Marinobacterium aestuarii: one gene and its partners. The protein of the gene in region 1 interacts with the protein of each later gene in a pairwise test. Links are inferred from orthologs where the notes say so. Each region holds a gene or a part of one and is shown in the gene's direction. Other genes may lie near its edges.

Evidence for each region.
Region 2: the proteins of A8C75_RS05240 (region 1) and mrcB interact in binary tests that used the Escherichia coli proteins (3 or more experiments, as listed by UniProt). The link is inferred for Marinobacterium aestuarii from one-to-one orthologs.
Region 3: the proteins of A8C75_RS05240 (region 1) and mtgA interact in binary tests that used the Escherichia coli proteins (3 or more experiments, as listed by UniProt). The link is inferred for Marinobacterium aestuarii from one-to-one orthologs.

Annotation. Positions count from the first base shown.
Region 1 is NZ_CP015839.1:1,192,889-1,197,638, forward strand. What follows is about bases 1-3,000. They hold A8C75_RS05240 (peptidoglycan D,D-transpeptidase FtsI family protein), read left to right. Parts: upstream 1-642; coding sequence 643-2,358; downstream 2,359-3,000. Other genes in these bases: rsmH (16S rRNA (cytosine(1402)-N(4))-methyltransferase RsmH), read left to right, coding at 1-246; ftsL (cell division protein FtsL), read left to right, coding at 243-653; A8C75_RS05245 (UDP-N-acetylmuramoyl-L-alanyl-D-glutamate--2,6-diaminopimelate ligase), read left to right, coding at 2,360-3,000. In the rest of the region: more of A8C75_RS05245, read left to right, coding at 3,001-3,859; A8C75_RS05250 (UDP-N-acetylmuramoyl-tripeptide--D-alanyl-D-alanine ligase), read left to right, coding at 3,856-4,750. UniProt on the Escherichia coli protein: Essential cell division protein that catalyzes cross-linking of the peptidoglycan cell wall at the division septum. Required for localization of FtsN.
Region 2 is NZ_CP015839.1:5,028,029-5,034,231, reverse strand. The notes cover bases 856-3,921. They hold mrcB (penicillin-binding protein 1B), read left to right. Parts: upstream 856-1,244; coding sequence 1,245-3,599; downstream 3,600-3,921. Other genes in these bases: A8C75_RS22115 (tetratricopeptide repeat protein), read left to right, coding at 3,609-3,921; A8C75_RS22125 (bifunctional aminoglycoside phosphotransferase/ATP-binding protein), read right to left, coding at 856-1,199. In the rest of the region: more of A8C75_RS22125, read right to left, coding at 1-855; more of A8C75_RS22115, read left to right, coding at 3,922-4,298; A8C75_RS22110 (CBS domain-containing protein), read right to left, coding at 4,354-4,833; A8C75_RS22105 (hypothetical protein), read right to left, coding at 5,045-5,650; hemL (glutamate-1-semialdehyde 2,1-aminomutase), read right to left, coding at 5,652-6,203. UniProt on the Escherichia coli protein: Cell wall formation. Synthesis of cross-linked peptidoglycan from the lipid intermediates.
Region 3 is NZ_CP015839.1:3,042,626-3,052,973, reverse strand. Bases 4,475-7,210 are described here. They hold mtgA (monofunctional biosynthetic peptidoglycan transglycosylase), read left to right. Parts: upstream 4,475-5,353; coding sequence 5,354-6,067; downstream 6,068-7,210. Other genes in these bases: sbcD (exonuclease subunit SbcD), read left to right, coding at 6,322-7,210; A8C75_RS13360 (NAD-glutamate dehydrogenase), read left to right, coding at 4,475-5,126. Outside these bases: more of A8C75_RS13360, read left to right, coding at 288-4,474; more of sbcD, read left to right, coding at 7,211-7,623; A8C75_RS13345 (SbcC/MukB-like Walker B domain-containing protein), read left to right, coding at 7,611-10,348. UniProt on the Escherichia coli protein: Peptidoglycan polymerase that catalyzes glycan chain elongation from lipid-linked precursors. May play a role in peptidoglycan assembly during cell division in collaboration with other cell division proteins.

The DNA of each region.
Region 1 (4,750 bases):
CTGTCGATAGGAGGTCGCCTGGTGGTGATCAGCTTTCATTCGCTGGAAGATCGCATCGTCAAACGCTTCATTCGCAAGCACGTGAAGGGTGACGAGCATCTGCCGCGTGGCATTCCTGTAACCCAGGATATGTTGCAGCAGCGTCTTAAATCTGCCGGCAAGGCGATCAAGGCCAGCCCCGGCGAAGTTCAGCAGAATCCCCGTGCGCGCAGCGCGGTCATGCGAGTCGCGGTGCGTATCAAATGAAATTGCCAGCCATGGATTGGCGCCAGTTCCCGCTCTTGCACCGGTTGCAGGTCTGGAAATCCGCCGACGCCGCAGTGACAGATACCCAATCTGCCCCTGCGGCGTCGTTGCGTCTGTTCCGCGCCGCAGAGCTGGCACGTCCGGCGATGGTGTTGCTGGTGCTGGTGCTGTTGCTGGTTGGCAGCGCCATGGCGGTGATTTTCAGTGCCTATCAGTACCGTATTCTGTTTAACCAGCATCAGAATCTGGTTGCCAACTGGGATGAACTCCAGGTGGAGTGGGGCCAGCTGGTGCTGGAAGAAAGCGCCTGGGCGGCGAACAACCGTATCGAGCAGATTGCCAGCAAGCGCCTGGCCATGCTGGTGCCGGAGCCTGGCATGATTGAGATTGTGCGTCATGAGCGCTGAGTCGGGCAAAGTCGATAATCAGGCGGCCAAAAGCTGGCGGCTGATGCTGCTGTTTGGGTTGCTGGCGATCATCGCCACGGCCATCCTGTTCAAACTGTTCTCCCTCTATGGCCAGGATCAGGCGTTTCTGCAGAGCCAGGGGGATGCCCGTACCCTGCGTACCATGCTGATTCCGGCGCACCGTGGTCAGATTACCGACCGCAACGGTGAGCCTTTGGCGGTGAGCGCACCTGTGGCGACCATCTGGGCCGATCCCGGCAAGGCCGACCTGAACCACCCGTCCCTCGGGCGTCTGGCTCAGCTGCTGGAGATGGATCGTACCGAGCTGCTGGATCGCCTCAACGAATTCAAGTCACGCCAGTTCATCTATCTGCGGCGGCAGGTGTCACCGGAGCTGTCCCAGCAGGTCGCGGCGTTGCGGGTGCCTGGCATCCATGTGGATCGGGAGTACAAGCGCTACTATCCGGCGGCCGAAGTCACCAGCCACCTGGTGGGCTTTACCAATGTCGACGGCGAAGGTCAGGAGGGCATGGAGCTGGCCTACAACGACTGGCTGCGCGGTGATCCTGGCAGCAAGCTGGTACTCAAGGATCGGCTGGGTCGCACCATCAAGCATATTCGTTCGGTGGAGGAATCTGACCCGGGCCGCAATCTGCAGCTGAGCATCGATCTGCGGTTGCAGTATCTGGCGTATCGCGAACTCAAGGCCGCGGTGCAGGTTCACAAGGCCGACGGCGCGGCGGCGGTGGTGCTCAATGCCCACACCGGCGAGGTGCTGGCGATGGTAAACCAGCCATCCTACAACCCCAATGATCGCAGCAAGCTCAGCAGCAGCGCATTGCGCAACCGTGCCCTGACGGACCTGTTCGAGCCCGGCTCACCCATGAAGTCCCTTACCGTGGCGGCCGCGCTGATGAGTGGTCAGTACCAGGCCGATACGCCGGTGGATGTCTCCCCCGGTTACATTCGACTCAAAGGGCATACCATTCGGGATCACCGAAATTATGGCATCCTGGATCTCACCGGCATTATTACCAAGTCCAGCAACGTTGGCGTGACCAAGCTGGCCCTCAGTATGCACGGCGATGCAGTACGCAATCTGATGGTCAATGTGGGTCTGGGGCAGGTGCCGGGTACGGGCTTCCCGGGCGAACAGTCAGGCTCTCTGCCCTATGTGACGGAAAAGCAAGTGGTGGAGCGGGCAACCATGTCATACGGCTACGGGCTTTCGGTAACACCGCTGCAGCTCGCGCACGCTTATACGCCTTTTGCCAGTGGCGGCATGATTCGCCCGGTTTCCCTGCTGAAGCAGAGTGAACCATCACCGATGGTGCGGGTGATGCCGGAGCAGGTGGCAAAAGAGGTACTGGCGATGATGGAAACGGTAACCAACAGCGGCGGTACCGGCACCCGTGCCCAGGTGCCGGGGTATCGCGTTGCCGGCAAGACGGGTACGACCCACAAGATCGGTGCCGGGGGTTATATCGCCGATCAGTATGTGTCGGTCTTTGCCGGCGTAGCGCCGGTGGAAAATCCGGAGCTGGTCATGGTGGTGATGATCGATAATCCCAAGGGGCAGGAATATTTCGGGGGCCTGGTGGCGGCGCCGGTATTTTCGCGTATTGCGGCCGGTGCTCTGCGGTTGTTGAACGTGGCGCCGGATGACTGGCCGGAGAAGGATACCAAGCGGGTGGCAATGAAATAGCATGACTCCAATCGCGCAAGTTAGATTGCAACAGCTCCTGCCAGAGGCGGTTAACACCCCTCTGGCTTCGCTCGTTATCGGGGGGCTGTCCCAGGACAGCCGCACGTTACAGGCCGGTGAGCTGTTTTTCGCCCGGCCGGGATTGACCCATAGGGGTGTCGATTTCATTCCTGCGGCGGTCGCCCTTGGTGCCGTCGCCGTGCTGGTGGATGCGGCTGAAGTGGCAGCGATCGCCGAGGCTGATTTTGGTGTGCCGGTGCTGGCCATTTCGCATCTGGCGGGGCGTATTGGCCCCATGGCATCCCTGTTCTATGGCGAGCCGAGCCGAGCCATGCAGATGATTGGCGTGACCGGCACCAACGGCAAGACCTCCTGCAGTCATTACATTGCCCAGGCGCTGAACCTTGCCGGGCGGCGTACGGCGCTGATCGGCACCGTGGGCAACGGCTTTATTGATGCTCTGGCAAGTGCCAGCCACACCACGCCTGATCCCATCGCACTGCAGCGCCTGCTGGCAGATTTCCGCCGCCAGGGCGCAGATACGGTGGTGATGGAAGTATCGTCCCACGCGCTGGAACAGGGGCGGGTCCAGGGCATTGCTTTTGATGTGGCGGCATTCAGCAACCTGAGCCGCGACCATCTGGACTATCACGGTTCCATGGAGGCGTACGGCGCCGCCAAGGCGCGGCTGTTCGATGCCATGGCGGTACCGCTGCTGGCAATTAATGCCGATGATGCTTTTGGGCGCAGCTTGCTGCAGCGCTCTTTTGTCGATGCACGCCAGGTACTGGCTTTTGGTACTACGGCGAGCGCAGATATTTACCCGCTCAGCAGTCAGCTCAACAGCAGCGGCATGCAGTTGCGACTGCACACACAGCTGGGCGAGATGGATATAGAAAACCGCCTGCTGGGGCACTTCAATCTCAGCAACCTGCTGCTCAGCGCCGCGGTGCTGCAGCTGGCCGGGCTTGACCGTGACCAGCTGCAGCGTGGCCTCAATGGCCTGACGCCGGTGTGCGGTCGCATGGAGTGCTTTGGCGGCGGCGCCCTGCCGCTGGTGGTTATCGATTATGCCCATACGCCGGATGCGCTGGAAAAGGCGCTGCAGGCGCTGGCCGATCATGTTGAAGGTCAGCTCTGGTGTCTGTTTGGCTGCGGCGGTGATCGCGACACCGGCAAGCGCGCCCAGATGGGCAGCATTGCCGCGCGCCTGGCGGATCGGCTGGTGATCACCAGCGACAATCCGCGCAGCGAAGACCCGGCACGCATCATCGGCATGATTCAGGACGGTATCGACAGTGCCACTGTCTGCGAGGTGGAGCCTGACCGTGCAAGGGCGATCCAGCAGACCCTGGCCCGTGCGGGTACGGGCGATATAGTGCTGATTGCGGGCAAGGGGCATGAGGATTATCAGGAAGTTAACGGCCAGCGCCGTCCGTTCAGCGATCAGTTGATCGCGCAGCAGGCGCTGGACAGGCGCAAACAGGGGGCGCTGTCATGATCGGAAGTTTCAGTCTTGCCGAGCTGGTACCGGTACTGGATGGGCGTCTTGAAGGTGGCACTGGCGGTGCCATCAGCATTGGTCGTGTCAGTACGGATACCCGCAGGATTCAGCCGGGTGACCTGTTTGTGGCGTTGCGCGGTGAAAATTTTGATGCTCACGACTTTGTCGCCCAGGCCCAAAGCCAGGGCGCGGTAGCGGCGGTGGTCGAACGCCTGCTGCCACTGGCGATACCGCAGCTGGTTGTCGCCGATACACGACTCGCGCTCGGTGCCATTGCGCAATACAATCGCACCTTTTTCGCAGGCCCACTAATAGCGGTCACAGGCAGCAGCGGTAAAACTTCTGTTAAGGAAATGCTTGCTACCATACTGGCCGGCGCAGGCCCTACGCTGGCAACCCGTGGCAACCTGAACAACGACATCGGCGTGCCGCTGACGCTGTTCGAGCTGGAACAGCAGCACCGTTATGCCGTGATCGAGATGGGCGCCAGTGGCCCCGGCGAGATCGACTATGTGTCGGGACTGGCCAGGCCCGATGTGGCGGTGCTGAACAATGCCTTTGGCGCGCACCTCGAAGGTTTCGGATCGCTGGAGGGGGTCGTGCGGGCCAAGGGCGAGATCTTCAATGGTCTCAATGCCGGTGGCACGGCGGTGGTCAATGCCGATGATCCCCATGCGGATACCTGGCTGCGACAGCTGGAGCAACGCCGGGTACTGAGTTTCGGGTTAGAGCGCAGCGATGTGGATGTGACGGCCAGGGATCTGTATTACCAGCCCAATGGCTGTCATGGCTTTGAGCTGGTTGTCGGTGAGCAGCGTGCTGCGGTGCGCTTGCGGGTGCTGGGACGTCACAACGTCGCCAATGCCCTGGCGGCGGCGGCGGCGGCCT
Region 2 (6,203 bases), 3.8 Mb from region 1 along the record:
CGCAGCATTTCGCGCGTGGTATCGAATAGCTGGTGGTAGGTGCGAATGTTCATTTCCTGGCCGTAGAGGTCGAGCTTGCCACCTTTGAGACTAAGCTCGCGGTACAGGCGCTTGCGCTCGATATCGGAGCGGATGCGGATGGCATCAATGCGTTCCACCAGCTGGCCGCTGATATAACTCTTGCCGCTGCCGGACAGCCCGTGCATTAGCAGCAGAGCAGGCTTGGGTGTGCGGGCATAGTGCTGCGCCAGCTTGAGGTAGCGGCGAAAGGTTTCGAGATCCGGGTGTTCGCCCAGCATCGCGACCTTCGCCCGCACCATGGCGCGGTAAGCCTTGTAGAAGTTGAGCAGCTTGAGGCTCTTGTAGTCGCCGGTGAGTTCGAGGTAGCGGTTTAGCAGGCGGTGGGCCCAGCGGAACTGGCCATTGGCTTCCAGATCCATCAGCAGGAAGGCCAGGTCGCAAATGGTGTCGATCCAGCGGAACTGCAGATTGAATTCGATGCAGTCGAATAGCCGCAGTTCGTTGTTGTGCAACGTAATGTTGGCCAGATGCAGGTCGCCGTGGCATTCGCAGACATGGCCTTCGGTCTTGCGCCGGCGCAGAACGTCGGTCAGTTCGCGGAACTGCTGTGAGGTTTGCTGTGACAGCTTCTGCACCGCGGACCAGTCGTCGGGGTCGTCCAGCACATCGCGCAGGTGCAGGAAGTTGTCCGACACCAGCTCCCAGATATTCTCCGGCTCGCCCCAGGGGCTGTCGGAGGCGACCATCGGGACCGCCGAGTGGAAATGCGCGATCTGGGTGGCCAGAGCATCGATCCAGTCGGGTTCGAAGCGTTTCTGCTGCAGCAGCAGATCGAGCCGCAGGTCGGTATCGAACTGGTGCATGCGCACGGCGTATTCGAAGGCTTCATCTTCGCCGTTGATGCAGGGCTGCTGAGGCGTACCTGTGATGGCGACGACCTCCAGATAGAGGTCCGGTGACTGACGTCGATTCAGGCGCAGCTCTTCCTCGCAGAAATGCTGTCGCTTCTGCAGGCTGGTGAAATCGAGAAAACCAAAGTCGACCGGCTTCTTCACCTTGTAGGCGTAGTCGCCGGTGAGCAGGAGCCAGGAGATGTGCGTCTCGATGACGCGAATATCCTTTGTCGGATGCGGGTAGGCCGCAGGGTCACAAAGTGATTGAATAAATTCAGGAAACATAGAATCCCGGTATCGCGCAATTAGGTAAGGAATTATACTGAGCCGATGACAAAAAAGAGAGCCTCCGCTGCAAAACCCTCCCGTTCCGATGCCAGGCGCAAGCCTGTTCGCAAGCGTCCACGGGGACGTTTTTGGCCTTCCCTGTTCAAGTTCCTTTTTAAACTGACACTCGTGATGAGTGTCTTTGTTGCCATTGGCATGGCCTACCTGGACATGCAGGTGCGCAGCAAGTTTGAAGGTAAACGCTGGGCATTACCAGCCAAGGTATACGCTCGTCCGCTGGAATTGTATCCCGGACAGCCGCTGGCGATGGACGATCTCAAGGCGGAACTGAACAGCCTGGGCTACCGTTTTGTGCGCAGCGCCAGCGCGCCAGGTCTGGCCGAGTGGGCCAGCTCCCGCGCCCGGGTGCATAGCCGCGGCTTTACCTTCCCCGACGGCTTTGAACCCTCGCGGCAGCTGTTACTGGATTTCAGCGGTGGTAGTTTGAGCCGTATTAGCGACGAAGAAGGTCGTACTCTGCCGCTGGCACGGCTGGAACCCTTGCTGGTGGGCGGCATTTATCCCAACAGTAATGAAGATCGCGACCTGATCCGGCTGCAGGACGCGCCGCCCTATCTGGCCGAGGCGCTGATCGGTATCGAGGATCGCAGCTTCTACGATCACCACGGCATCTCGTTCAAGGGTATTGCCCGGGCCATGTGGGTTAACTTCCAGGCCGGTCGTTTCGTTCAGGGCGGCAGTACCCTGACGCAGCAGCTGATTAAGAACTTCTATCTCACGGCGGATCGCACGCTGCTGCGCAAGCTCACCGAAATCCCCATGGCGGTGTTGCTGGAACTGCATTACGGCAAGGACGAGATTCTCGAGGCCTACCTTAACGAAGTCTATCTGGGGCAGTCCGGCTCCCGGGCTGTGCACGGTTTCGGGCTGGCCAGCCAGTATTACTTTGGTCGTCCGCTGCAGGAACTGCAGCTGCATCAGGTAGCGCTGCTGGCCGGGCTGGTAAAAGGGCCATCCTTCTATGATCCGCGCCGCAACCCGCAACGGGCGAAAGAACGTCGCGATCTGGTGCTGACTATCCTGGCCGAGCGCAATGTCATCAGTGCAGAGCAGTTGGCCCAGGCACAGGCTGAAGGCCTGGATGTGGTCAAGGAAAAGAATCTGCACAAGGGCGCCTACCCCGCCTATCTGGACCTGGTAAAACGCCAGCTGCGCGAAGACTATCGCGACGAAGACTTGAGTTCCGAAGGACTGCGGGTGTTCACCAGCATGGACCCGGTGGTACAGGGCCGTGCTGAAGAGGCACTGGTGGCGACCATGGCCAAGCTGGAAAAACGCTATGGCAAGAAGGTGGATGGCCTGGAAGGCAGCATGGTGGTGACCGATCCACAGACCGGCGATGCGCTGGCGCTGGTGGGTGGTCGTGATACTCGCTTCCAGGGCTTTAACCGGGCGCTGGATGCGGTACGTCCCATCGGCTCGCTGGTAAAACCGGCGGTCTATCTGGCGGCGCTGGAGCAGGGCTACACCCTGGCCAGCACGCTGGAAGACAAGGCACTGCGGGTAAAACTGCCCAATGGTGATCTGTGGGAACCGAATAACTTCGACCGGAAATCCCACGGGCTCGTACCTCTGCACCGGGCGCTGGCGTTGTCGTACAATCTTGCCACCGCCAAACTGGGCATGGATATTGGTGTCGAACGGGTAGTGGACATGCTGCATCGTCTGGGCATTGAGCGCGACCTTAAGGCCTATCCGTCGCTGCTGCTGGGTGGTCAGGGCATGTCGCCGTTTGAAGTGGCTGGCATGTATCAGACCATTGCCGCCAACGGTTTCCAGACGCCGCTGCGGGCGATTCGGATGGTGACGGATGCACAGGGGCAGGAGCTCTCACGCTATCCGTTCCAGGTGCGTCAGACGGTGCCGGTGGAGCTGATCCACCTTATTCAGTACGCCATGCAGGAAGTGGCCCGCGAGGGCACGGCACGGTCGGTGTATCAGCAGTTGCCGGCCAACCTGAACGTGGCGGGCAAGACGGGCACATCCAACGATCAGCGTGACAGCTGGTTTGCCGGCTTTACCGGCAACCGTCTGGCGGTGGTCTGGCTGGGCCGGGATGACAACTCGCAGCTGCCCCTGACGGGCTCCAGCGGTGCCCTGCAGGTATGGACGGACTTCATGCGTCGGGAGAAGCCGCAGCCTTATCTGGCGCGGATGCCGGATGGTATTGAGTATGTATGGATAGATGAAGCGACGGGGCTGCGCTCGGATCAGCGTTGTGAAGGCTCGCGTCAGCTGCCGTTCCTTTACGGCACTGCGCCGCAGCAGGCGGTAAGCTGTGGCTTTAATGATCCGGTCGGAGAATCTCTCGAGTGGTTCAGAAACTGGTTTAGATAGGAAATGACTATGTACCCTTACAGACTTCTGTCGCTCGCCGCCGTTCTGCTACTGGCAGGTTGTGCCGGCCCTGGTATCTATCTGCCGCCGGTTGAGGATCGTTCGGCGCCGCTGAGTCGTGCCCCCCAGGCGGCGCCGGTAGAGCAGGATACCGGTGTGCGGGTGACGCCCTTGTACGATGAACCGGTCGTGCGCCAGCAGCGTCTTGGCAGTGACAGCGGTTTCTCGGTGCAGCCGCTGTACCCGTCGGGCAGCAATGACCGCACGTCGGACTATTCGAATCCTCAGCAGGGGCAGCTACAAGGCCAGCTGCAGGAAAATACCCAGTACGGCAGTGGCCAGAGCAGTTTTCAGGGGAGTAGCGAAGCGCCTGTATCGGCGAATCCTGCGGTGGTTGCGCTGCTCGACAGCGCTCGCCAGCAGCAGGGTGCAGGCTCGCTGGCCGCCGCCCAGACAAGCCTTGAGCGTGCTCAGCGCATAGCGCCGCGTGATCCGCAGGTTTACTACCAGCTGGCGGATATACAGCGCCAGATGCAGAAGTACAGCGAGGCCGAGCAGCTGGCACTTCGCGGTGTCGCTTTGGCGGGTGGCCAGTCTGATACCCTGCGCAAGCTCTGGTTGCTGATCGCGTCTGTGCGCAAGGATACGGGGAACCTGGCTGGCGCGCGGGACGCACTGGAACAGGCCAGGCGCTACTAAGAGTCCATCATTTCCTGTCGATCATTACCCGTTCTGTTACCTGTGCCGCGCAATCTCAGCGGCGCAGGTGGTTCAGGATATCCAGCGTTGATACTACTCCCGCCAGCTCGCCATCCCGGGTAACAAACACCCGGTGAATGCGGTTGCTGCACATGATGTCTATCGCTTCATCGAGTGATGCGTGCTGATCCAGCGCGATGATATGAGGCGTCATTATTTCACACACCAGATGCTGCCCATGCTGGTCACCGCCTGCCAGCCCTAACTGCTCCGGCGTCATGCCTTCCAGCCCGCTGTAATAATACTGCGTCAGGGGATTTTCCTCGATGGAGTGCTGCGCACTGCTGTCAAAGCGCAGGATGTCCGTGAGGCTGACCACACCCTTGAGATTGCCGTGGCTGTCGATGACAGGCGCGCCGCTGATGCGGTGAATGTTGAAAAACTCGATCAGGCTGTGCAGTGACCAATGCTCGGATACCTTGAGCAGGTCGCTGGACATCACTGCGGCAACGGTTGCCTTGTCTGGCGTATGCATAGTGCGCGATTCCTTGGACTTTTATTTTTGTCTTTTGGGTATTGGCTTTGGACGGCGGCTGATTGAGCTACTGGCAGTTTAGCCGAGTTTGGAGAAGGAATTCTGGGGACGAAATCGCACTGAGCAGACGCAAGCCCGGTCAGAACCGGGCAGCGTTTCTTATCAAAAAAGGCGCGAAGCCAAGAGGGAAAGGCGAGACGCCGTTGCGGCCTCAGGCCCTTGCCTGTGTGGTACGGCTAAAGCTGTAACCGCACAGAATGATGAAGCCTGCCAGCGCGAAGCGATAGAGCGCATCCTGCTGCAAACCCGCCATAAGGGGGGCCGGCCCAAACGCCAGCAGACCGCAGGCGAGCAAAAGCGTACCCGCAAGCGCGTACAGTCGCGTGGGCCCCCGGTAGGCCTTGAGAACGCCCGCCAGCAGTGCCAGGCAGGTGAGCAGCGCCAGGCCCTGACTGTAAAGCCCCCCTATATCCGAGCGGCGTACCAGCTCGAACAGCGCAAACAGACCCAGCATCCAGCGTCCCCAGGCGGCGCGTGACCACTGCCTGTTCCAGCCGTGGGCGATGGCGACGCTGGCGATCATGGGTAGCCCAGCGTAGTACGCCAGGTTATCCAGCATCAACTGCAGGGTTTGCTGTTCTGAACCTGTGCGGGTCAGAACAAGCCGCCCCAGCGCCGCCAGCGCCAGCGACAGCGCGCTGAGTGCGAACATGTAATGCAGGCTGCGCTGGGGCAGTGGCTGCGCCTGGCGATACAGCAGGGCGGCAATCGCGAAGCCTCCGAGCAGTAGTGCCAGGTTAGCGAGCAGGCTACTCATTTCAGAGGCTGGCGAAGACACGGTCGGCGGCGGCCAGCGTGAATTCAATATCCTGCTGGGTGTGTGCGGCCGACATAAAGCCGGCTTCAAACGCAGAGGGCGCCAGATACACGCCTTCGGCCAGCATGCCGTGGAAGAAACGGCCAAACTTGGCGGCGTCGCATTGCATGGTCTGGGCAAAGCTGGTGACTTCGTCCTGTTCGGTGAAGAAGAGTCCGAACATGCCACCGACACGGCTGGTGGTGAAGGGAAGGCGATGACCCAGAGCGACAGCCTCAAGGCCTTCGGTGAGCAGCTCGGTTTTGGCGCTGAGCTGCTCATGAAAACCCGGTACCGAGATGGCATTCAGCATTGCGAGCCCCGCGGCCATGGCCAGCGGGTTACCCGACAGGGTGCCCGCCTGATAGACAGGCCCCAGGGGCGCTATATGGTGCATGATTTCGCGCTTGCCGCCGAAGGCACCAACGGGCAGGCCGCCACCAATGACTTTGCCCAGGGTGGTGAGGTCGGGCTTAACGCCGAAATAGGCCTGAGCACCGCCGAGTGCGACGCG
Region 3 (10,348 bases), 1.9 Mb from region 1 along the record:
CAGGTGCGTGGACCTGCTGGGCTTCGTCGGGTAGAGGCGCCGTTTGCATTGGGCCCTGGTTCCAGATCAGGCCAATGATGCAACATCTCTGCTGCAAGCATTAACCCAGGTTAATAACGTACGTTTTCGCAAAGAAAACCCAGCCTTTGACAATCTTTTTACTTCGATAACGCCTAGAGTTGAGAGAATCTGAATTCCATCAGGTTGGCCGTGGATGCTCACACTCGCGTTCTGTGCGCTGCGGTTGATTTCGGCACTGTCTGAGCAACAAGGGGTTAAAGGATTCGATGTCCGAGCAACGAAGCGATAATAAGAAGCGGCTGCTGGCGCAGCTGGGTGAACTATTCGAAAGCCGGTTGGCATCTGACACCGTTGCCCAGGTGGGCGCCTTCGCCGCGGCCTACTATCGGGTCTCACCCTATGAGGAGCTGGCCGAGCGGCGGCTCGACAATCTCTATGGTGCGACCTTGTCCTGCTTTCAGTTTCTTCACGAAAGCGACGCTCACGAACCACGGCTGCGGGTGTTCAACCCCGACCTGGAACAGCATGGCTGGCACTGCAATCACACCGTCATTCAGATCCTTCACCCTAATATGCCCTTTCTGGTGGACTCCCTGCGAATGGAGATGAACCGCCGTGAAATGGCGATTCATGTGGTGCACAGCTCGGTGCTGGATCTGTCCCGCGACAGCAGCGGCAGCGTGCTCGGGCTGGTAGACAAAGGCACCGAAGGCGCTCTGCGCGAGGCACTGATCTATCTGGAAGTCGATCGTCACAGTGCGGCGGACGAACTCAAGGCACTGCAGGCTCAGTTGAGCGAAGTGCTGGGCGAAGTGCGGGCCTCGGTGGCGGATTTCCCGGCCATGCGCGGGCGCCTTGAAAGCCTGCGCGATGAGCTTCGTGTCCAGAAAGCAGGTACTTCTGCTGATTCTGTAACGGAAGCGGCGGCCTTTTGCGACTGGATGCTGAACGACCGTTTTACCTTTTTGGGGTACGACGAGCTGGCCTTCAGCGGTGCCGGAGACGCCTTTGGCGTGAAGCGAGTTGCCGGCAGCGAGCTGGGTACCCTGAAACTGCACGCCCAGAGCGGGCGCAGCCGCAGCGGCAGTGAGTTACGCGCCGAAGAACGGGATTTCATGCTCTGCTCCGATCCCCTGACTTTTGCCAAGGATGCCGTGCGCTCCCGGGTACATCGTCCGGCGCATCAGGATCTGGTGGTGATCAAGCGCTTTGATGCAGCAGGTGATGTCTGCGGCGAACATCGTTTCTACGGCCTTTGGACTTCGCCAGTGTACGTCGAGCCGCCATTGCAGGTGCCGCTGCTGCGCCGCCGCGCGCAAAAGGCCCTGGCGCGGGCCGGCTTCGACCCCCATGGTCACAGCGGCAAGGCGCTGATGCAGATCATCGCCGAACTGCCGCGTGATGAGCTGTTTCTGGCCAATGACGATGAGCTGTTCGACATGGCCATGGGTATTTTCAATCTGCAGGAGCGCCGCAAGGTCAAACTGCTGATTCGCCGTGACAGCTGCTCCAAGTTTGTCAGTTGCCTTTATTTTGTGCCGCGGGATCTGTACACCACAGCGCTGCGCCTGCAGGTGCAGCAGCGCCTGATTGAACACTTCGGCGCCCGTGACTGCGAGTTCACCACCCGCTTTAGCGAATCGCTGCTGGCACGGGTGCATTTTGTGCTGCAGGTGGACCCGGATAGGACGCTGGAATTTAACGCCCAGGCCATCGAAGCCGAGGTCATCGAGATATCCAAGGCCTGGAGCGAAGATCTGCACGCCGCCCTGATCGAGAGCGCCGGTGAAGAGCTTGGCAATCAGCTGATTAATCACTATCGCCACGCCTTTCCGACCGCCTATCGAGAGGATTTCAGTCCCAGCAGCGCGGTCTACGATATCCAGCGCATTGAACAGCTGGATGCAAGTCGCACCATCAACCTGAGCTTTTACCGTGTGCTGGAGCAGAGCCGCGAAGTGTTGCGCTTCAAGCTGTTCCATCCGCAGCAGCCGCTGATCCTGTCCGATGTTATTCCTGTGCTCGAAAAACTCGGCATGCGCGTGGTGGGCGAACACCCCTACAAGGTCAAGCGCCGCGACGGCGCCCGTTTCTGGATTCACGATTTCACCCTGCGCTACGACAGCGTGGAGCCGGTGGTGCTGGAGGACGTGAAGCAGAACTTCCAGGATGCCTTTTCCAGTGTCTGGGCCGGGCGGGCCGAAAGCGACGAGTTTAACCGTCTGGTGATAGGCGCCAACCTGTCCTGGCGCGAAGTCGCCATGCTGCGGGCCTATGCCCGTTACAATCAGCAGATCCGCTTTGGCTTCAGTCAGCCCTATATCGCCGAGGCGCTGGGACGTCATCTGTACCTGACCCGTCTGCTGGTGGCGCTGTTCAAGGCGCGCTTTGAGCCGGGCCGTCAGAGCAGCCGCAAGGTGCAGGCCCTGACCGAGCGTATTGCCGCCAGCATCATCGAGGGCCTCGACAAGGTCGATAACCTCAACGATGACAAGATTCTGCGGCGCTTTCTGGAGCTGATTCAGGCCACGCTGCGGACCAACTACTATCAGCCCGATGCCAAGGGCGAGCTGAAGGATTATTTTGCCTTCAAGCTCAACCCCCACGGCATCGCCGATATTCCGTTGCCCAGGCCCATGTTCGAGGTGTTCGTGTACTCGGCCCGGGTTGAGGGTGTACACCTGCGCGGCGGCAAGGTCGCCCGTGGTGGCCTGCGCTGGTCGGACAGGCGCGAGGATTACCGTACCGAAGTGCTGGGCCTGGTGAAGGCGCAGCAGGTCAAGAATGCCGTCATCGTGCCGGTGGGCGCCAAGGGCGGCTTTGTGCCCAAGGCGCTGCCGGTGAATGGCAACCGCGACGAGATTCAGGCCGAGGGTATTGCCTGTTACCAGATATTTATTCGCGCACTGCTGGATGTGACTGACAACCTGGTGGGGGCCGATTTGGTACCGCCCAAAGGGCTGGTGCGTCACGACGAGGATGATCCCTATCTGGTGGTGGCGGCGGACAAGGGCACCGCGACCTTCTCCGACATTGCCAATGAAATCGCCGAGGAATACGGCTTCTGGCTCGGCGACGCCTTTGCATCCGGCGGCAGCCAGGGGTACGACCACAAGAAAATGGGCATCACGGCGCGGGGCGCCTGGGAGTCGGTCAAACTGCATTTCCGTGAGCTGGGGCTCGACACCCAGACGCAGGAATTCACCGTGGTGGCCATCGGCGATATGGCAGGCGATGTGTTTGGCAACGGCATGCTGATGTCGCGCCATACGCGTCTGGTGGCGGCCTTTAACCATCTGCATATTTTCATCGACCCACAACCCGATCCTGCCAGCAGCTACGTTGAGCGCGAGCGCCTCTTTGTGCTGCCCCGCTCGAGCTGGGATGACTATGACCGCAGCCTGATTTCCACCGGTGGCGGCATCTTCCTGCGCAGCGCCAAGTGGATCGAGATCAGCCCCGAAATGAAACAGCGCTTTGGCATTACGGCCGACCGTCTGGCACCGACAGAACTGTTGTCGGCGCTGTTGCGTGCCCAGGTCGATCTGATCTGGAACGGCGGTATCGGCACCTACGTCAAGGCCAGTCACGAGAGCCACGCCGATGTCGGCGACAAGGCCAACGACTCCCTGCGTATTGACGGCAAGCAGCTGCGTTGCCGGGTGCTGGGCGAGGGCGGCAACCTGGGCTTCACCCAGCACGGGCGCATCGAATACTGCCTGCACGGCGGCGCATCCAACACCGACTTTATCGATAATGCCGGTGGCGTGGATTGTTCCGACCATGAGGTCAATATCAAGATCCTGCTCAACGAAGTTGTGGCCAACGGCGACATGACGGTCAAGCAGCGCAACGCCATGCTGCGCGAGATGACCGAGGAAATCGCCCGCCTGGTGTTGAAGAACAACTACAGTCAGACGCTGGCCATCAGTATCGCGAAAACGCATTCGCGCAGTTCGCTGGATGACTACATCCGCCTGATTCACCGGTTGGAGGCGTCGGGCCGGCTGGTGCGTTCGCTGGAGTTCATTCCCTCCGACGAGGTATTGCAGGAGCGCAAGGCCCAGCAGCTGGGGCTGACCCGGCCGGAGCTGTCGGTACTGATTTCCTATACCAAGGCCGAGCTGAAGGAAAAACTGACCGGCTCATGGATCACCCAAGACCCGTTTCTGTCCCGGGCCATCGCCACGGCCTTCCCGGATCAGCTGGTGCAGCGTTTCCCCGAGCAGGTACAGAACCACCGCCTGCGCTCGGAAATCATCGCCACCCAGATTGCCAATGCGCTGGTGAACCACATGGGTATCACCTTCATGCAGCATCTGCAGCAGGCCAGCGGGCGCGACCAGGCGGCCATTGCCGCAGCCTACGTGATTGCCCGCGAGCTGTATGATATCGAGCCGTTGTGGCGCGAGATCGAAGCCCTGGACAACCAGGTGCCGGCGCAGTTGCAGCAGGACATGATGCTGGACCTGATGCGCCTGGTGCGCCGGGCCAGCTACTGGTTCCTGCTCAAGCAGCGCGGGACCCTGGAAGTGGCGGCTACGGTCGAGCGCTACCAGCCGGGTATCCGCACGATCAGCCCGACCATCGCGCAGCGTCTGCAGGGCGAGCCGCTGAACGATTGGCAGCAGCGCAGCAGCGCCCTGGTGGACGCTGGTGTACCTGAATCCCTCGCGGCCAGGGTGGCCTCAGCGGACAGCCTCTATGCGCTGCTGGGTGTTATCGAGGCGGCGGCGCAAACCGGCCAGGCGCTGGAGCGGGTGGCTGCGGTCTACTTCGATCTGGCCCAGCGACTTGAGCTGCACTGGTTTGATCAGCAGGTACGGGCCATTGAGGTCGGTAACCACTGGCAGTCCATGGCTCGCGACGGTCTGCGCGAAGACCTCAACACCCAGATGCGGGTACTGACGGTCAACGTGCTGGAAGAAGGGGCCGAAAGCGCCGATCCGACAGCGCTGGTGGAAGACTGGCTCGAGCGCCAGGCATCCTTGCTGGGGCGCTGGCAGCAGATGCTCAGCGAGCTGCGTGCCAGCAGTGGCAACGACAGTGCAATCTTTACCGTCGCCATGCGCGAGCTGTTCGACCTGGCTCAGGCCGGCGGTTAAGTACGTACCAGGCCGGTGGGCGTTCTGCCCACCGGCCTTTTCCACCACTGGGTACTCTTTTTTACGCACTCTGCTGTCGCGCAACCCTCGTCCTGCCTTTTCCCCGCCGATCCGATCTCGGCAATCTTTTCCCGTGAATCAGTTTGCATGAATCTGCCTGCATGCATCGACCTTGCCTGAGTCCCTGTGCACAATAGGGCCCTCTATACGACTGCTGCGGATTTGCTGTGCCTGTGATCAAACGTTATCTGCTGCGCCCGCTGCTCAAGGCGACCCTCTGGCTCATCGCCGGCTGGGTCGGTTTCAGTGTGCTGCTGGTGTTGCTGCTCAAGGTGGTGAACCCGCCTGTCTGGTCCTGGCTGATTCAGCGTGAACTCTTTCCCCCCGCCGGTTACCCGGATGAGTACGCCCATCGCTGGATGTCCACTGAGCGCATCTCGCCGGCCATGCGCCTGGCGGTTATTGCTGCCGAGGATCAGCGCTTTGCCGATCACAGCGGCTTTGATTTCAAGGCCATCAAGCGGGCGCTGGATCACAATCTCGATGGCGGCAGCGTACGCGGCGCCAGTACCCTGACCCAGCAGACGGCCAAGAATCTGTTTTTGTGGTCGGGCCGCAGCTGGGTGCGCAAGGGGCTGGAGGCCTGGTTTGCATTGCTGCTGGAGCTGCTCTGGGACAAGAGCCGCATTCTGGAGGTGTACCTGAATATCGTCGAGTTTGGCCCGGGTATCTATGGCGTCGAGGCGGCGGGGCGCTACTACTACGGCACGCCTGCGCGTGCGCTCAGCAATCTGCAGGCCGCGCGCCTGGCGGCGGTGCTGCCCAACCCCTATCGCTACCGGGCCCAGCCGCCCAGCCCCTATGTGCAGCAGCGCAGCCAGTGGATCCTGCGGCAGATGCGCCAGCTCGGCACCGTCACGCTCAAGGCCCTCGACGATTGATGACAACTGCCAGATAGCCCCGGCGGCTAGCGCGGGGCACTTTAGGATTAACATGGGCGGCTTTGAGTGCCGCTGCGCTAGTGTACTGTTGCATTCTTGGTGGTGCTTTAGAACGCGCTCATTTTTCGCCAGCCAAGGCGTGAGGCACAGTCTTGGTGGGGCTATGGCGACAACGAACAACGCAGGATGGCGGAAAAAGGGGCCGTTATAAGCTTCATATAGCGTGCAACAGTACACTAGGATCAGGATTATCAATGCGAATACTTCACAGCTCGGACTGGCATCTCGGGCAGCATTTCATGGGCAAGAGCCGCGAAGCCGAACACCGGGCCTTTCTGACCTGGCTGATCGAACAGGTGCAGGCACATCAGGTGGATGCGCTCATTGTTGCCGGCGATCTGTTTGATACAGGTACACCGCCGAGCTATGCCCGCAAGCTCTACAACCAGTTTATTGCCGACCTGCGCCTTACCGGCTGCCAGCTGGTGATCCTGGGCGGCAACCATGACTCTGTCTCGACCCTGCATGAGTCCCGCGAGCTGCTGGCCTGCCTGGGTACGACGGTAGTGGGCGGAGTCACGGCGGACCCCGCCGATCAGGTCATAGTGCTGCAGCGTCGCGATGGCTCGCCTGGGGCTGTGCTCTGTGCCATCCCTTACCTGCGCCCGCGGGATCTCATTGAAAGCCATGCCGGCGAGAGCACGCAGCACAAGCGCCAGGCCCTGAGCGATGCTATTGGTCGTCATTATACCGTTATCTATGACGCGGCCTGTGGTGTCAGGGAGGCGTTGCAGTTGCAAGTGCAAGAGGCACAGGAAGGGCAGCAGGCGGGCGATCCCTGTGCGTTGCCGATTATTGCCACCGGGCATCTGACCTGCGTCGGCGGTCAGCTGTCCGAGTCCGTGCGTGAGCTTTACATAGGTACGCTTGAGGCCTATCCGGCGGGTGCATTTCCGCCAGCCGACTACATCGCTCTGGGGCATCTGCACCGTGCCCAGGCCGTGGGGGGCGCGTCCCATATTCGTTACAGCGGCTCGCCCATTGCCCTGAGCTTTGATGAAAGCCGCGGCAGCAAGCAGGTGCTGCGGGTGGATTTCGACGACGGTGCCCTGGCGGAGGTCACGCCGCTGCCGGTGCCCGGCTGGCAGCCCATGCATAGTTTCAGCGGTACTCTTAAAGAACTCGAAACCCAGCTGCAACAGGCGTTCGGGCAGGTCTGCGATGACAACCAGCCCCCAAGTGGCCCCGCTGCCTGGCTCGAGATTGAAGTGCGCGGTGACGATTACCTCAGCGACCTGCAACCGCGGGTGCAGCAGCTGGTAGAGGGCTTGCCGGTCGAGGTGCTGCGTATCCGGCGCCAGCGCAGTGCCAGCAGCATTGCGCTGACGCGGGACAGTCGCGAAACCCTGCAGGAGTTGTCTGTGCGTGAGGTGTTTGAGCGTCGCTTAAGTATTGAGGAAAGCCTGGATGACGGCTCCCGGGCGCGCCTGGGCGAGGCCTTTGATTCGCTGCTGACACAGCTGCAGGACGGGGAGTCAGCCACATGCGAATCCTGAGTCTGAGGCTGAAAAACATCAATTCCCTCAAGGGCGAATGGAAACTGGATTTTCGTGCGTCCGAATTTCGGGATAACGGTCTCTTTGCGATTACCGGCCCGACGGGTGCTGGCAAAACCACCTTGCTGGATGCCATCTGTCTGGCGCTCTACCACGCTACGCCGCGGCTGAATGTGTCGGCGGGCAGTAATGAGCTGATGACGCGCCATACCGCCGACTGCCTGGCGGAGGTGGAATTCGAGGTGCGCGGCGAGGAATACCGGGCCTTCTGGTCCCAGCGTCGCGCCCGTAATCAGCCGGATGGCAAGCTGCAGGCGCCCCAGGTGGAACTGGCCCGAGCAGACGGTGAGCTACTGAGTACCCGTATCGGTGAAAAGCTCAACCTGGTAAGTGAACTTACAGGCCTCGATTTTGCCCGCTTTACCAAGTCGATGATGCTGGCCCAGGGCGGCTTTGCCGCCTTTCTGAATGCCAGCCCCAACGAAAGGGCTGAGCTGCTGGAAGAGCTGACCGGTACCGAAATTTACGGTGAAATATCGCGCCTTGCGTTTGAGCGCAAGCGCAGTGAGGAAGAGGCCCTGCGGGTGTTGCAGGCCCGCGCCGGCGCCGTTGAGCTGCTGGATCAGGCAAGCCTGGCGGCACTGGATGTCGAGCAGACTGAACTAAGCGCGCAGCACCGTCAGTTGCAGGCCGATGACATTCGGTTACAGCAGGAAATACAGGGGCTTGAAGCACTGGGCCAGGCACGCAGTGCCCAGCTGCAGGCCGAGGCCGAGCAGACGAGGGCACAGCAGGCCCTCGAGCGCGAGGCGGTGCAGCTGGCGCGGCTGGACGCTTGCCTGCCAGCGCTGGATCTGCGACCGCTGCACCAGCAGTGGCAGGCGGATCTTACTCAGGCGCGCGAGCTTTTAGCGGCCCGCAGGCAGGATGAGCAGCTGCTGCTGCAGGCGCAGCAGCAGCTGGATGCTCAGCAGGCCGTGCAGCAGCAGGCCCGCCAACAGCTTGATGGCGTGCGGCAGGAGCGCGAAGCTACCGAAATCCGCCTGCTGGAAGAGGTTATGCCGCTGGATAACCGCATGGCGCAGCTGGCCGAACGTCAGCGCGAGCTGGCGACCACGCTGGGGGCTCAGTCCCAAAGCTTTACCGAGTTGGGGGATCAGCACGAGGGTCTGGCGGAGAACCTCAAGCAGGCGCAGCTTGAGCGCGATCAGGCACAGGATTACCTGCAAAAGAATCAGGCCGCTGCGCGCCTGGGCGAACAGCTGCCACTGTGGCAGGAGCGCTTCGCCCAGCGCGGGCGTCTGTTACAGCAGCTGAATGATATGAGGCAGCGTCAGCAGGGTCTGGCTAGGGGCCAGGCAAGGCTTGCGCGGGAGTTGCCGGCATTGCAGGCGGGGCAGCTTCAGAACCGCGAACGCATGCAGCAGCTGCAGCAGCAAGCGCAGGCGTTAGGCGGGCAGAGGGAAACGCTGTTGGCCTCCCGCATCCCGGCGCAGCTGGAGCAGTCGCGCAAATCATTACAGGGCGCAGCACGAACCCTGGATCGGCTCGACGGTCTGGGGCGGCGTTTCCAGGCTTTGGAAACGGCGCTGAAATCGCGCACTGCGCTGCTCGGCCAGCGCCGTGCCGAGCTTGAAACGCAGCAGGCCGTGCTCGTGGCTGCACGGCAGCAATACAGCGATTGCAAACAGCACCGCGATGATCTGGAACAGCTGCTGGCGCAGGAACAGCGCATCAGCGATCTGAGTGCCTATCGCGACGCTCTGCAGCCTGACGAAGCCTGCCCACTCTGTGGCTCGCAGCAGCATCCCTATATTTCCGATTACCGCCAGCCGCAGCTGTCCGAGACGCGCCAGCGTTACGAGGCCAAGAAACTGCAGTTGGAGCAGCTGCAGCTGGATGGCCAGAAGATGGCCGCCGCCACCGCGACACTGCAGGCCGGTCTCAATGAGCTGCAGCAGCAAAGCATTCAGGACGGCGCCGAGCAATCCAGCCTGCACAACGAGGCGCAGCCGTTGATCGAGAGTCTGTTCGATGCCTTTAGCGCCAGTGCGCAGCAGGGGGCCGAGATCCGGCTGCAACTGACCGATAGCGCCGGTATTACCCAGTGCGTACAGCGCCTTGGCGCCCAGTTGGCCGAATGTGAGATGACTCTGTCGCAGCTGCGTGAACTGGATCAGGCGCTGCAACGCCTGCGCGACGAAAGGGTGCAGACCGACAGCCTGCTGGCCAGCCAGAGTCATCAGTTGGACATGCAGACCCACGAGCTGCAAACACTGCAGCAACAGCAGGAACAGACGGCTGCTGAAGTGCAGGCGCAGCAGGATGCGCTGACAGCGCTGGAGCAGTCGCTGCACAGCGCGCTGCAAGAGACTCTTGGCGAAAGTGCGTTGCCCGCAGCGGACATGCAGGCAACCTGGCTGGAACAGAAGGCGCAGTACTGGGCCGATTATCAGCGGATGCACAGCCGCAGCGCCGATAATACGCGCAACTGCGAACAGCTTGAGGCCCGGCTTGAGGTGCTGGGGCGTGATCTTGCATTGCTGCAGCAACAGCAGGCGGCGAATCTCGCGCAGCAGCGCGACTGGACGCAGCAGGGCGAGGCGCTTGCTGCGCAGCGCTCGATGCTGTTTGAAGGCCGCGCGGTCGCACAGATTCGCACGCAGCAGCAGCAGCGGCTGCAACAGGCCGATACGTGCTGGCAGCAGGCGGCTACCGCGCTGGC